DNA from 4 places in the Paenibacillus sp. FSL R5-0887 genome. Region 4 is predicted to be linked to each of the others. Evidence: riboswitches for the same ligand, from Rfam matches in the RefSeq annotation. Region 4 holds a riboswitch; each other region holds the start of a gene.
What was found. Region 4 has a riboswitch for thiamine pyrophosphate ahead of thiC (phosphomethylpyrimidine synthase ThiC). Riboswitches for the same ligand answer to the same signal wherever they lie in the genome.
Positions count from the first base shown of each region.

Region 1: another riboswitch for thiamine pyrophosphate. It lies ahead of MKY14_RS25295 (ABC transporter substrate-binding protein); the one in region 4 lies ahead of thiC (phosphomethylpyrimidine synthase ThiC).
Region 2: another riboswitch for thiamine pyrophosphate. It lies ahead of MKY14_RS03705 (ABC transporter ATP-binding protein); the one in region 4 lies ahead of thiC (phosphomethylpyrimidine synthase ThiC).
Region 3: another riboswitch for thiamine pyrophosphate. It lies ahead of MKY14_RS00345 (thiamine phosphate synthase); the one in region 4 lies ahead of thiC (phosphomethylpyrimidine synthase ThiC).

Region 1 covers NZ_JBBOCE010000002.1:1,672,376-1,675,520, reverse strand. The annotation lists gene MKY14_RS25300 (thiamine-binding protein) at 1-234, opposite strand, end outside; gene MKY14_RS25295 (ABC transporter substrate-binding protein) at 313-1,362, opposite strand; TPP riboswitch at 1,524-1,634, opposite strand; gene MKY14_RS25290 (hypothetical protein) at 1,793-3,145, opposite strand, start outside.
Region 2 covers NZ_JBBOCE010000001.1:822,480-825,624, reverse strand. The annotation lists gene MKY14_RS03715 (amino acid ABC transporter permease) at 1-594, opposite strand, end outside; gene MKY14_RS03710 (amino acid ABC transporter substrate-binding protein) at 648-1,484, opposite strand; TPP riboswitch at 1,707-1,810, shown strand; gene MKY14_RS03705 (ABC transporter ATP-binding protein) at 2,009-2,704, shown strand; gene MKY14_RS03700 (ABC transporter permease) at 2,685-3,145, shown strand, end outside.
Region 3 covers NZ_JBBOCE010000001.1:78,904-82,048, forward strand. The annotation lists gene MKY14_RS00340 (SDR family oxidoreductase) at 140-1,012, shown strand; TPP riboswitch at 1,100-1,201, shown strand; gene MKY14_RS00345 (thiamine phosphate synthase) at 1,315-1,920, shown strand; gene thiS (sulfur carrier protein ThiS) at 1,959-2,162, shown strand; gene MKY14_RS00355 (thiazole synthase) at 2,218-2,985, shown strand; gene thiH (2-iminoacetate synthase ThiH) at 3,019-3,145, shown strand, end outside.
Region 4 covers NZ_JBBOCE010000002.1:2,817,649-2,820,793, forward strand. The annotation lists gene MKY14_RS30380 (beta-galactosidase) at 1-1,281, shown strand, start outside; TPP riboswitch at 1,353-1,462, shown strand; gene thiC (phosphomethylpyrimidine synthase ThiC) at 1,566-3,145, shown strand, end outside.

The sequences.
Region 1 (3,145 bases), 1.1 Mb from region 4:
TTTGATCTGCGAAATTACGCTTGGACTGCCTGCTTCGATCAACGCCTCCTGCATCTGACGCACAACCTCCAGCAGCTCGCTAAGCTCACCTTCCATTGTGGTTTCCAGTGGATTCACTTGATGTTTAACGCCGGATTTCTGAATGACCTCAATCGCTTTATCTACGTATGGGATGGAATCCTCATTGTTCGGAGTTTTTGGAATTACTTGAATGCTTAGTAGGGTGTTAGCCACAATAATCAATCCTCTCATTTTATAAGGTAAGTTCAAAAAGCCAACTTTGATAACGAAGTAATTCATTACAATTGTTGTTTACTCCGCCGGTAAAAAATCATTACTGAATGCACTAGCAGCATCCAGCGGTTTATCCAGCAACTTCAGATCATACATCCAGTCGCCGTAATTTTGCCAGACCTCGGTTTTTTGCTCGCCCCAGCGGGCAGCATCGTCCTTGTATTTTGGGCTAAGCCATTTTTGGCTAGCTAGGACAAGGTCGGCGTCCAGGTCAGGAACGGCCTTCGATAACATACCGGCAGCCTCTTCCGGATGATCTATGGCATATTGATAACCTTTTGATGTGGCTTTCATGAAGGCCTTCACCAGATCAGGATGATCTGCAATTTGCTTCTCACTCGTCGTCAGCACAGGCGTGTAATAATCGAGCTGCGGCGCATAATCCTTTAAGTACAGCATATCCAATGGCTCGCCACGCAACTCAGCCTCAACACCAGTCCAAGCGTAGAAAATCCAGGCGAAATCAATGTCACGTTTGACGGCGGTAAAATAATCAGCTTCACCGATACTGATCAGCTTCACCTTTTTCACATCGCCACCTTCAGGATCCATGATAGCTTTCATGGCTGCTTCTTCGGCCGGTGAGCCCCAGCCTCCGTAGGTTTTACCTTCAAAATCCTTTGGTGATTTAATATTGCGATCTACTGGAGCAGCGAATCCCGACGTATTATGCTGAATAATAGCTGCTATCGAGACAAGGGGCACGCCTTGTAGACGGGCTAGCGTTAATCCTTCTTGGGCGCTGATGCCAAATGCGGCTTCGCCAGAAGTAACCATAGTATCAGAACCCGCTGCGCCTGGCTGAACGATCTCGACGTCCAGACCTTCTTCAGCGTAGTAACCAAGATCCTTAGCTACGTATAGACCGGTATGATTTGTGTTCGGTGTCCAGTCGAGTGCGACTTTAACTTTGGTGAGCTCTTTTGGAGCATCCGTCCCAGCCGAAGCAGTTGGATCAGTAGCATTTGCTTTGTTTCCGGCTGTATTCCCATTGTTGCTGCCGCATCCGGCAATGGCAAGAATGAGTACACAGGTGAGGCACAACGTAAGTGCTTTTTTAAGGTGCATGTCTTCTTCTCTCCTTTAAGGTTACAAGAATCCCGTCTTCACAACATGAACCGTAAGTTGTAGTATGTACGTTTTTCTACATCTTTTAGTGATCTTACAAAAAAAGCGCCCCGAGTGATCGGGACGCTGGCTTGGCGCAAGGTTAGTTAAGGTCACAGGGACCAGAACCAATTGGCGATTCCTACGCTGGCATTATCCAGATCAGGTATAAGGGTCAGTATCTTGTGGGATACAATCTCAGCCGGCCAATTCCAGCACCCCTGGTTCTATGAAGTTAACGGGTATTTCTATGTGCAATATAAGTAAGCATAAGTTTTGTACCCATACTTTATATCTTATATTTCTCGCATACGGTGTATTATAGACGGCTGTACTCGGAATGTCTAGTAGTGCACTCCTGAATTTTTCCAATCCAGTAGTTTCTTTTTTGCTAGTCTAGATCTTTATATTTCTTGCGGTGACGCCGTTTAAGCTCACTAACCAGCGCCCCTAGCGTGAGGACAACGCTGATCAGAATCCCGCTCATGATCACGAAGAGGGCAAGAAATTCAAAGGGAGAATAACCAATCATTTTACTCCATTGAATCTTTCCATCCAGATCGTCAATGACCTGATTCATGCCGTAAATCCCGCTTACTACCGTAAATACAGTAAGAATCATCAGCAGATTATCCCGTCGCTTGGATTGAAACTTATCCTGATACTGAAACAGGTCATTTAAGGTTTCTTTCACTTCCTCGAACAAAGCATCGTTTCCGTATACTTTACGCAGCTGAAGAAATATCTCCCGGCCCTGCGACTGGGAAATCAACTCCAAGAAGTAGAACTTTGCCGAGAACTTATTAATGGAGTAGATTAGATTGTCTATTTCCTCATAATCATGATTAATCCGAAGTCGGGAGTGCATATTGGCTAGCTTTAGCAGAACGATTTTGTGGAAAATATTGAGTAAAAATCCGTAATAATATTGCCCGTACATCTGGTTGGCTAGACTAACAGCAATCTCCTGTTCAGCGCGGGTCATGCAGCAAAAGGTCTGCTCATTCATCATATAATACGTGTCTGGACCCCAGCGATTATAGGAGTGTTCATGACAATAGTTCGCAATATATGCTGGATCGCTGGCACTGGCATAGGGCTTTCCGTTCAGATCAATTCCATCAAGCTGTGAGGCACGATAGCGCAGATTTACACTAATCTCATCAGAGCTTTCTTCATTCTGAAAGCCATAAAAAGCTTGCACCTGCATTCTTTCATCTACGAAAAAAGGAAGGGTCTCGAAATAAGCCCCATTGATATCCGATTGATCCAGATATGGCTCCAGTCCATCCACCAAATTTCGGAAGACAAAATCCTCTACCATCTCATAGGTCTGTTCCCCGCAATGAATATAAGTGTAATCATCCTGTATGAAGGTATTCTCTAGCGCACGGAAACGATCTGCGAATTCTAGGGCAATACTAAAGGGAATTGAATCCCCCTCCAGCTGGACACGTATCGTCACGAATCCAAGCTGAAAAGGGCATATGAATATATCCGTCGAGAGAATTTTGAAAAATATAGATTGCTGCGGAATCTCCAGAATGCAGTCGAGATTATTTACTCTGGAAAAACGGCGAAACGAGTCGGCATCCTTCCTGCGTGGAAAAAGGACATGTGCAGCAAACGGTAAATAGGTGCGCTCCATTCGTTCATGGGAAACACAGTAGCCATCTCCGTAATAGGCAGCTTCAAGCTCTTTATTATCCAGAAAAAAACGTGTGAAGCCGTCGTTCTGTAATTG
Region 2 (3,145 bases), on a different contig from region 4:
ATAAAACAATCCTGCTTCGGAGTATACCAGCAGAGGCTCATAAGTGGTAGAGGCTACCTGCTGAGCAGTTCTAAACATCTCCGTATAGGTGATGATCGCTGCAAGCGATGTATCTTTGACCAAGCTAATAAAAGAATTGGATAACGGCGGTACAGAAACGCGTGCAGCTTGTGGCAGAATTACGCGGCGCAGAGCCTGCCCACGAGTCATCCCGACTGAGAAGGCAGCTTCCCACTGGCCTTTATGTATCGACAGGATAGCAGCGCGTACGATTTCCGATGAATAAGCCCCTACGCTAAGGGTAAATCCAATGGTGGCGGCAATGAAAGGGTCGAGTACAATACCAACAGCCGGCAAACCATAAAATATAATAAATAGCTGCACTAACAACGGGGTTCCCCGAATGACCCATACATAAAAACGGGCGATTAGCTTCGGAATTACCCACGGTGAAAGACGTGCCAACGCGGTTAGGATCGCCAAAATCAATCCAAGCACAAAGGAAAGTAGCGCCAACGGAATGGTAAAAGCCACCCCGGCTTTAAGCAGGGGTAGCAGTGTATCTAAGAAAATTTGTATTTTGCGGTCATCCATTATTCAGACATCCTTTTTAGCTTCTAGGCTTAATTAGCCTTGCTAGCCTTGTATTATTTTGAAACGTCAGCTCCAAAGTATTTCTCGGAAATTTTCAAGTACGTTCCATCACTTTTCATCTCTTTAATCGCATCACTGACCGCATTCACCAGCTCATCATTGCCTTTCAGGAATACCGCGGCACTTTGTGAGCCTTCAGGAATCTCATCAACCACTTTAATTTTTGCATCTGGTTTTTGTTTTTTCAGATCCAGATAAGACAAGCCATCATTCACAGTTGCATCAATACGTCCCGAAGTCAGCAGGTCCATCGCTTGATTGAAACCGTCCGTAGCTACGATTTCAGCACCGTTCTCACGAGCGATGTCGGATAAGTTACTGGTCAGGGATTGTCCGGCTTTTTTACCCTTTAGATCAGCAAAGGTCTTAATATCCTCATTGTTTTCGCTCACGATCAATACTGCCTTGGATACAATATAGGGTTCAGAGAAATCATACTTCACTTTGCGATCTTCGTTAATGGAAACTTCATTAAAAATGACATCAAACCGTTTCGCATCCATCCCAGCAAAAATACCATCCCACTGAGTTTCAAAAAATTCAGCTTCAACACCTAAACGTTTGGCTACTTCTTCGGCAATTTCCACGTCAAAACCCGTCAATTTCCCCGCAGTGTCATGATAAGTAAAAGGTGCATAAGTCCCTTCTGTACCTATCCGCAATTTGCCGCTGGCCTTCACAGCCTCCAAACTGTTTTGCGCTGAAGATGCTGCTCCACCATTCGTTCCAGCTGTTGGTTCAGCAGCCGTATTGGTATTCGAATTATTGCCGCAAGCCGCTACAAGAACCACGGTTAACGCCAATATAATAGTTAAACTCCATTTTTTCATTATTAAATCCCCTCTCTCTATCCGGTTTTTTTCCGGTAAATTGAATAGTACACTGCCATCACATGATCGTCAATACTTTTTTCCGATTATATACATCGGAATTGTAATATTAACTAGATTTCTACTTATATCTTACCCAATCTTGGATTAATCCTTCACTTCTTTCTCTCTTTACTTCTCAGAAAGATATGGTATATTTATAAACAAATTAATATGGACCTGTTATTTCACTAGGGGAGTCGGCCGACTGAGACGGAGCTTCAAGCTCCGGACCCTTGGAACCTGATCTGGATCATACCAGCGGAGGGAAGTGGAGCAGAATTTTCATCAAGCATGTTAAGTGTTATTATGCAGAATGAACTTTTTGACCCATTCATTTCCTCTGGAAATGGATGGGTCTTTATTTGTTTAGACGCTCCACAAAAATATTAGGAGGTTAGATCATCACGACCATTTTATCTATTCAAGGCCTAACCTACTCTTTTCCGGAAACTGAACAACCCCCTGTATTCGCAAATCTATCCATGGATATCAGGCAAGGGGAATTCGTCTCCGTAGTAGGTGCTAGCGGATGCGGGAAAAGCACATTTTTCAAAACGGTTGCCGGTTTACTCGAACCTACTCATGGAAAAATAAAACTCCCTACGCTCCCCTCAACCGCTAGTCGTTTAGGTCAGATCGCTTATATGCCTCAGCAGGATTTATTGCTGCCTTGGAGAACGGTGCTCGACAACTGCCTTTTGCCCTGGGAGATCAAGCCCAGATTTAGTAAACAGAAAACGATCACTCAGATTCGGGAAATGTTGGCCCGCTTCGGCTTAACAGATGTAGAGAAGGCTTATCCCCATGAACTTTCGGGAGGTATGAAACAGCGAGTAGCATTTCTGCGCACCTTAGTGGCTGGAGACGGAAGTGGTCTTATGCTGCTGGATGAGCCCTTTGGCGCTCTCGATGCCATGACCAAACGTGAGATACACCGTTGGCTGTTGGAGTTATGGGGTGAACTGAATCAGACGATTATGCTCATCACTCATGATCTGGAAGAAGCACTATTGCTCAGTGACCGGATTTATTTATTATCTGGCGGTACGCACAGCGAATTACAGGAGATCAATGTCGATCTACCAAAACCAAGACATTATAAGATGAACTATGAACCCCGGTTTATAGCACTACGGGCAGAGTTGGAGCGAAGATTGCATGCAACCTATACCTTTTAAAAAACATCTAGACAACTATGGTCCCTTCCTTCTTCTGGTACTGCTCATTCTTGTAATCTGGGAGTCAGCTGTTCGCCTTCACTTGATTCCAGCCTTTATTCTCCCTGCACCTTCATCTATTGGCATCGCATTGATCGAGCACAGGCAATTATTATTTGGACAGCATTTATTGGCGACGTTACAGGAGATACTGGTGGGTTTTGTCCTTTCTGTGATTTTTGGTGTATTGCTGGGCATTGGAATGTTCCTGTTTCGCCCCGTAGAAAAGGCCATCTATCCCTTCCTTATCATTAGCCAGACGGTCCCATTAATTGCGCTATCCCCCATTTTTATTATGTGGTTCGGATATACGCTGTGGAGCAAAGTGGCTGTGGTGTTTTTGACGGCTTTTTTTCCAGTCGTAGTGAGTACATATGATGGACTTCGTACAAGTGGCCAGAC
Region 3 (3,145 bases), on a different contig from region 4:
TATCTACTTTCATTGTGGTAAGTAAGATTCGTAAAGCGATTTAAGAAAATGACAAACCCAGCGTATAAACGTGCATAGTTGTGCCATCCTAAGACGATCAGTTAACTATCAATTTGCTTAACGAGAGGAGATAGGGAAGATGTCAGGCAACAATAAACAAGCTACAAAAACCTTACCCCCACAGGAGCAGCATCATCAGCCAGGGATTGAGAGTGAAATGACGCCGCTGCCCAAATACGAGCCGGCAAATTATAAAGCAGCAGGTAAACTGCAAGACAAGGCGGCGTTAATTACCGGTGGAGACAGCGGAATTGGGCGTGCAGTTGCTGTGCTTTTTGCTAAAGAAGGCGCTGATGTGGTCATTTCATATCTTAATGAACACTCAGATGCAGAGGAAACTAAACGTCAGGTCGAGCAGGAAGGCCGCAAATGTATCCTAATTCCAGGTGATATCGGTGACGAGAAATTCTGTAAGGATCTTATTAAACAGACGGTGGAGGGCTTAGGAAAGCTTGATATTCTCATCAATAACGCGGCAGAGCAACATCCGCAAGCTAAGATCGAGGATATTACTTCCGAGCAGCTTGAGCGTACTTTCCGTACGAATATATTTGCGATGTTCTATTTAACAAAAGCAGCTATGCCTCATTTAAAAGCAGGATCTACAATTATAAATACAACTTCAATTACCGCTTATCGCGGAAGCCCGCAGCTGCTGGACTATTCATCAACTAAAGGAGCTATTCTTAGCTTCACACGATCCTTGTCCACGAATCTGGCAGAGAAGGGCATACGGGTAAACGGTGTTGCACCAGGTCCAATCTGGACACCGCTGATTCCCTCTACCTTTGATGCAAAACAGGTTAGCGAGTTTGGAGGTACACAGCCTATGAAACGGCCTGGACAACCAGAAGAGCTGGCACCAGCCTATGTATATCTGGCCTCTGACGATTCCAGTTATGTGACTGGACAGGTTATTCATGTAAATGGTGGCGAGGTAGTAAACGGTTAGATCAGTACAGCTAATGTGAATAAATGGGTGTATTTCAATAAAAAAATATGTTACTATAAACCACGTTAGCATTTTAAAATTGTATATTTATGTCACTAGGGGTGCCGATTGGCTGAGACGGAATGGATTTCCGGACCCTTTGAACCTGATCTGGTTAAGACCAGCGTAGGGAAGTGGAGAACGAATTTCTGTTGTCGGGCTATTTGTAGTGCCGTCTATATACAGATTCTGACTGCCTTCCTTACGGGGGGCAGTTTTTTTGTTTTTTACTGACCTACAGGGAAGTGAGAGAGGAGATCGTGATGTTGCAAGCTGAGATCCATCTAATATCAGACGGCAAGCTACAGCTGAGACATTTTGTTGAACTAGCTGTCACGGTGCAGACATGGGTCGATTATATTCACCTGAGAGATAAGCAATGTCCTGCATGCGAACTGCTCGCTGCGGCACAGCAGCTGTTGGCTGCCGGTATGCCCGCTACCAAACTGATAATCAACGACCGGATCGATGTAGCATTGGCAGCTGGTGCCGCGGGGGTTCAGTTGGCTTGGCACAGTCTGAGTCCGGTTACAGCCCGGCGAATTGCACCTCAGCTTCGGCTGGGGAGATCGGTTCATTCTCCGGAAGAAGCGGCGAATGCCTCAGAGCAGGGAGCTGATTATTGCTTGTTTGGTCATGTATTTCCCTCGGATAGCAAGTTAGGGCTGCCCGCACGTGGGTTAGAGCTGCTTGCAGAAACGGTGGAGACCAGCTCTATTCCTGTAATTGCGATTGGAGGAATTAGCCCCGCTAATGCGGCGCAGATCATTAGACAAGGTGCGGCAGGAGTTGCTGTGATGTCCGGTATTTGCGGAGCGGATGATCCTTATGAGGCCGCCAAAGCTATTCATAAGGCGGTTCATTCATAGCCTGGAGGTAACAGCATGGGCGAAGGGGGTGATTCAGAATGAAGCTGTTGATTAACGGGAAATCCGCAGAGTGTTCTGGTGGTATTCAAACTATAGCTGATTTGATCAGTCTTCCTGAGTGGTCGGGTCGTCTGATGATCATTGAGCTGAATGGAGAAATTGTCAGTAAGGAGAATTATGAAAGTACTGCTCTGAGCGAGGATGATCGTTTGGAACTGGTGCACTTTGTTGGTGGGGGTTGAGATGGAGCGGTATAGAATTTTGAGAAATTTATACGAACCAAAGGGAGGTAATTTCATGCATGACCCGTTACATATTGGCGGCATCGAATTAACCAGTAGATTATTTATCGGAACCGGAAAATATAGCCGGAATACGTTGATCCCCGAAGTGATCGCAAGCTCTGGTTCTCAGGTGATTACTGTAGCGCTTCGCCGAGTGGACCCGCAAGGTGGAGCAGAAAATATCATGAACCACATTCCCGGTCACATGACTCTTCTGCCTAATACCTCAGGAGCGCGTACAGCGGAAGAGGCAGTCCGTATTGCAAGATTAGCAAGAGCTGCGGGACTGGGGAACTGGGTCAAGATCGAAGTGATCAATGATCAGAAATACCTGCTTCCAGATAATCTGGAGACCATACGAGCTACAGAGATTTTAGCAGCGGAGGGTTTTGTAGTACTGCCTTATATGAGTCCGGACCTTTCGGCTGCTTTACGTCTGAGAGATGCCGGTGCTGCTGCTGTGATGCCGCTTGGTGCGCCGATCGGGACGAATCGCGGCCTGCGCACTAAGGAGCTTGTGCGTATTCTTATTGAAGAAGTGAATTTGCCGATTATTGTAGACGCCGGAATTGGCAAGCCCTCGGAAGCGGCGGAAGCAATGGAGATGGGGGCCGCTGCTGTTCTGCTTAATACGGCTATTGCAACGGCACGTAATCCGCTCGTCATGGCGGAAGCGTTCCGCGAGGCGATAGCCGCTGGCCGCAAAGCTTATTTGGCAGGACTCGGTCCTGTAGAAGAAGTTGCTTTTGCTTCGTCACCGTTGACTGGATTTTTGAACTGAATTTGATAGGTCACGAAAGGAGGGAAGATTAGCATGAGCTTTTTTGACACACTGGCCCGCTTGGAGCAGTATCCTTATGAGCAGCTGTGGAAGGAGTTCCGGGAGGATGACGTTAAGCGGGCGCTTGGAAAAGACAAGCTGAACGAAAATGATTTGCTGG
Region 4 (3,145 bases):
CTCGATAGCCATGAAATGACGGATGAACTGTTGGATTTCTTCAGCTATGATTCCTATCCTCAGTTCTCTACTATTTTTTATGACCCGAATGAGCGGAATCCGCTGAATGATAGAGGCTGGGGACTGTCGTTATCTGTTGTTCGTTCGATATCCCCGAATTTCTGCATTATGGAGCAGCAGTCGGGCCCGGGTGGCTGGGTGAACCGGATGGATATGCCTTCTCCAAAGCCCGGGCAGATGCGGTTATGGACCTATCAGTCGATCGCTCATGGAGCAGATATGGTGTTATATTTCCGCTGGCGGACAGCTACGATGGGCAATGAAATTTATTGGCATGGAATCAATGACTATCATAATCAGCCTAACCGGAGAGTGCGGGAAGCGGGGCAGATCGGTCAGGAGCTGGCAGCAGCAGGTCATGCGTTTGTCGGTACTCGTAATCAGGCTAACATTGCTATTGTTCGTGATTATGACAATGAGTGGGATGGAGAATACGATGTTTGGCATGGCCCGTTTATGTGGAAGAGCAATAAGGAGTGGTACAAGGCGCTTCAGCGGAAGCATATCCCGAATGACGTACTCTATTTACGCAAAAAAACAACGCTGGAGGAGCTTGCAAGGTACGACGTGCTTATCTATCCTCACCCAGCGATTATGACAGATGAGACAGCAGCACTGCTGGATGAATATGTTCAGCAAGGCGGCAAACTGATCTTCGGCTGTAGAACCGGCTATAAGGATGAGCGCGGACAATGTTATATGCGTCCTTTCCCAGGTGCTGCTAAGGATCTATGCGGGATCACAGTTGAAGAATTCACAATGGTTAAGGGCAGTCGTCAGCCAACAACAATTAGCTGGTCGGGCGTGACCGAAGTCGTTACAGGAGCAGATGACTTTAATGATATTCTCAAAATAGAGGAAGCTTCGGTTGAAGTGATGGCGGTCTACGCCTCTGATTATTATGCGGGAAAACCGGCGGTAACTAGAAATCGTCGCGGCAAGGGTGAGGTTTGGTATTACGGAGCCGTATTTAATGAACAGGCAGCGGCTGAGATCATAAATTTAATTGATCTACAATCACCAGCAGATTGGCTGGAGCTCCCAGAAGAGGTAGAACTGCAAGTCCGTACCGGAGCTTCTTCCAGTTATGCTTTTTTGCTTAATTATAGTGAGACTCCTGTCACGATCCATCTTCATGAGACCAAAACAGATTTACTGAGCGGCACAACATTGTCGGGCGAGGTGCTTCTGGAAGGATTTGGGGTATTGGTGTTAAACTAACGTATACATTGATCTCACATTTGAGTAGATTTGGATAATTTTCTCTTTTCGGTTATACTTTGAAGTAGCAATTATATAGTCACGGGAGCTTGGTGGGACCAGGCTGAGAGGATAGTTATAACTATCGACCGTCAAACCTGATCTGGATAATGCCAGCGGAGGAAATGGAGTTCTATTTCTATTTGTCTACTCTAAGGCCGCATCTTATACAGATGTGGCCTTTTCTATTTGTGGGGGAGTAGACCGTCTCCGCTTGATCAAATCACCTTATAGGAGGAATTGAGATGACAAGCGAATTGAACAACGATCCAATCAATCTATCAGCTTTTCCAGCAAGTCAAAAAGTGTATGTAAAGGGTTCACGGCCTGATATTCAGGTGCCTATGCGGGAGATCTCACTTAGTCCAACTGCGGGCATAGACGGCGAAGAGGAGAATGCCCCAATTCATGTCTATGACACAAGCGGGGCTTACACGGATGCTAATATTCATACTGATATTCGTCAGGGGTTAGAGCCCAATCGTCTAAGCTGGATTGAGGAACGAGGGGATGCGGAAGCGTACGAAGGAAGAACCATGAAGCCTGAAGATAACGGGAATGCAACGGGAAAAGCTGTGGCGGAAGTGTTTCCAGCGCTCCATAGAAAACCTTTGCGAGCGAAAAAGGGGCGTAATGTCTCTCAAATGCATTATGCACGCAAAGGGATTATTACTTCGGAAATGGAATACGTTGCGATTCGTGAGAATGTGGCACCGGAATTTGTAAGAGATGAAGTAGCCCGCGGCCGCGCCATCATTCCAGCGAATATCAATCATCCAGAGAGTGAACCAATGATTATTGGACGCAATTTTTTAGTGAAGATCAATGCCAATATAGGAAATTCCGCAGTATCCTCATCCATAGAGGAAGAGGTAGAGAAGATGAGATGGGCCACCCGCTGGGGTGCAGATAATATAATGGATCTCTCAACAGGTAAAAACATTCATACGACACGCGAGTGGATCATCCGTAATTCTCCTGTTCCTATTGGAACGGTGCCTATCTATCAAGCGTTGGAAAAAGTGAATGGGAAAGCGGAAGATTTAACGTGGGAAGTATACCGTGATACGCTCATTGAGCAAGCGGAGCAAGGGGTTGATTATTTTACCATTCATGCGGGGGTTCTGCTTCGTTATATCCCGTTGACTGCACAACGTATGACAGGCATTGTTTCAAGAGGTGGCTCCATCATGGCGGCATGGTGTCTTGCGCATCATCAAGAGAACTTTTTATATACACATTTTGAAGAGATATGTGAAATCATGAAGCTGTACGATGTTTCTTTTTCCCTAGGCGATGGATTACGTCCGGGTTCGATTGCTGATGCGAATGATGAAGCACAATTTGCCGAGTTAGAGACGTTAGGTGAATTAACAGCTATAGCTTGGAGTCATGATGTACAGGTGATGGTAGAGGGTCCAGGACATGTGCCGATGCACTTGATTAAAGAGAATATGGATAAGCAACTTGAAACTTGTAACGAAGCCCCTTTTTATACATTAGGTCCACTGACTACAGATATTGCGCCTGGTTATGATCATATTACCTCTGCTATAGGTGCAGCGATGATTGGTTGGTTCGGTACAGCTATGTTATGTTACGTAACTCCGAAGGAACATCTTGGCCTGCCTAATAAGGAAGATGTACGTATAGGGGTCATTACTTATAAAATAGCGGCTCATGCCGCAGATTTGGCGAAAGGGCATAAAGGAGCACAAGACCGGGATAATGCTCTTTCGAAAGCCCGTTTTGAATTTCGTTGGCGTGATCAATTTCATTTATCGTTAGATCCTGAGCGAGCGCTCGAATATCATGATGAGACATT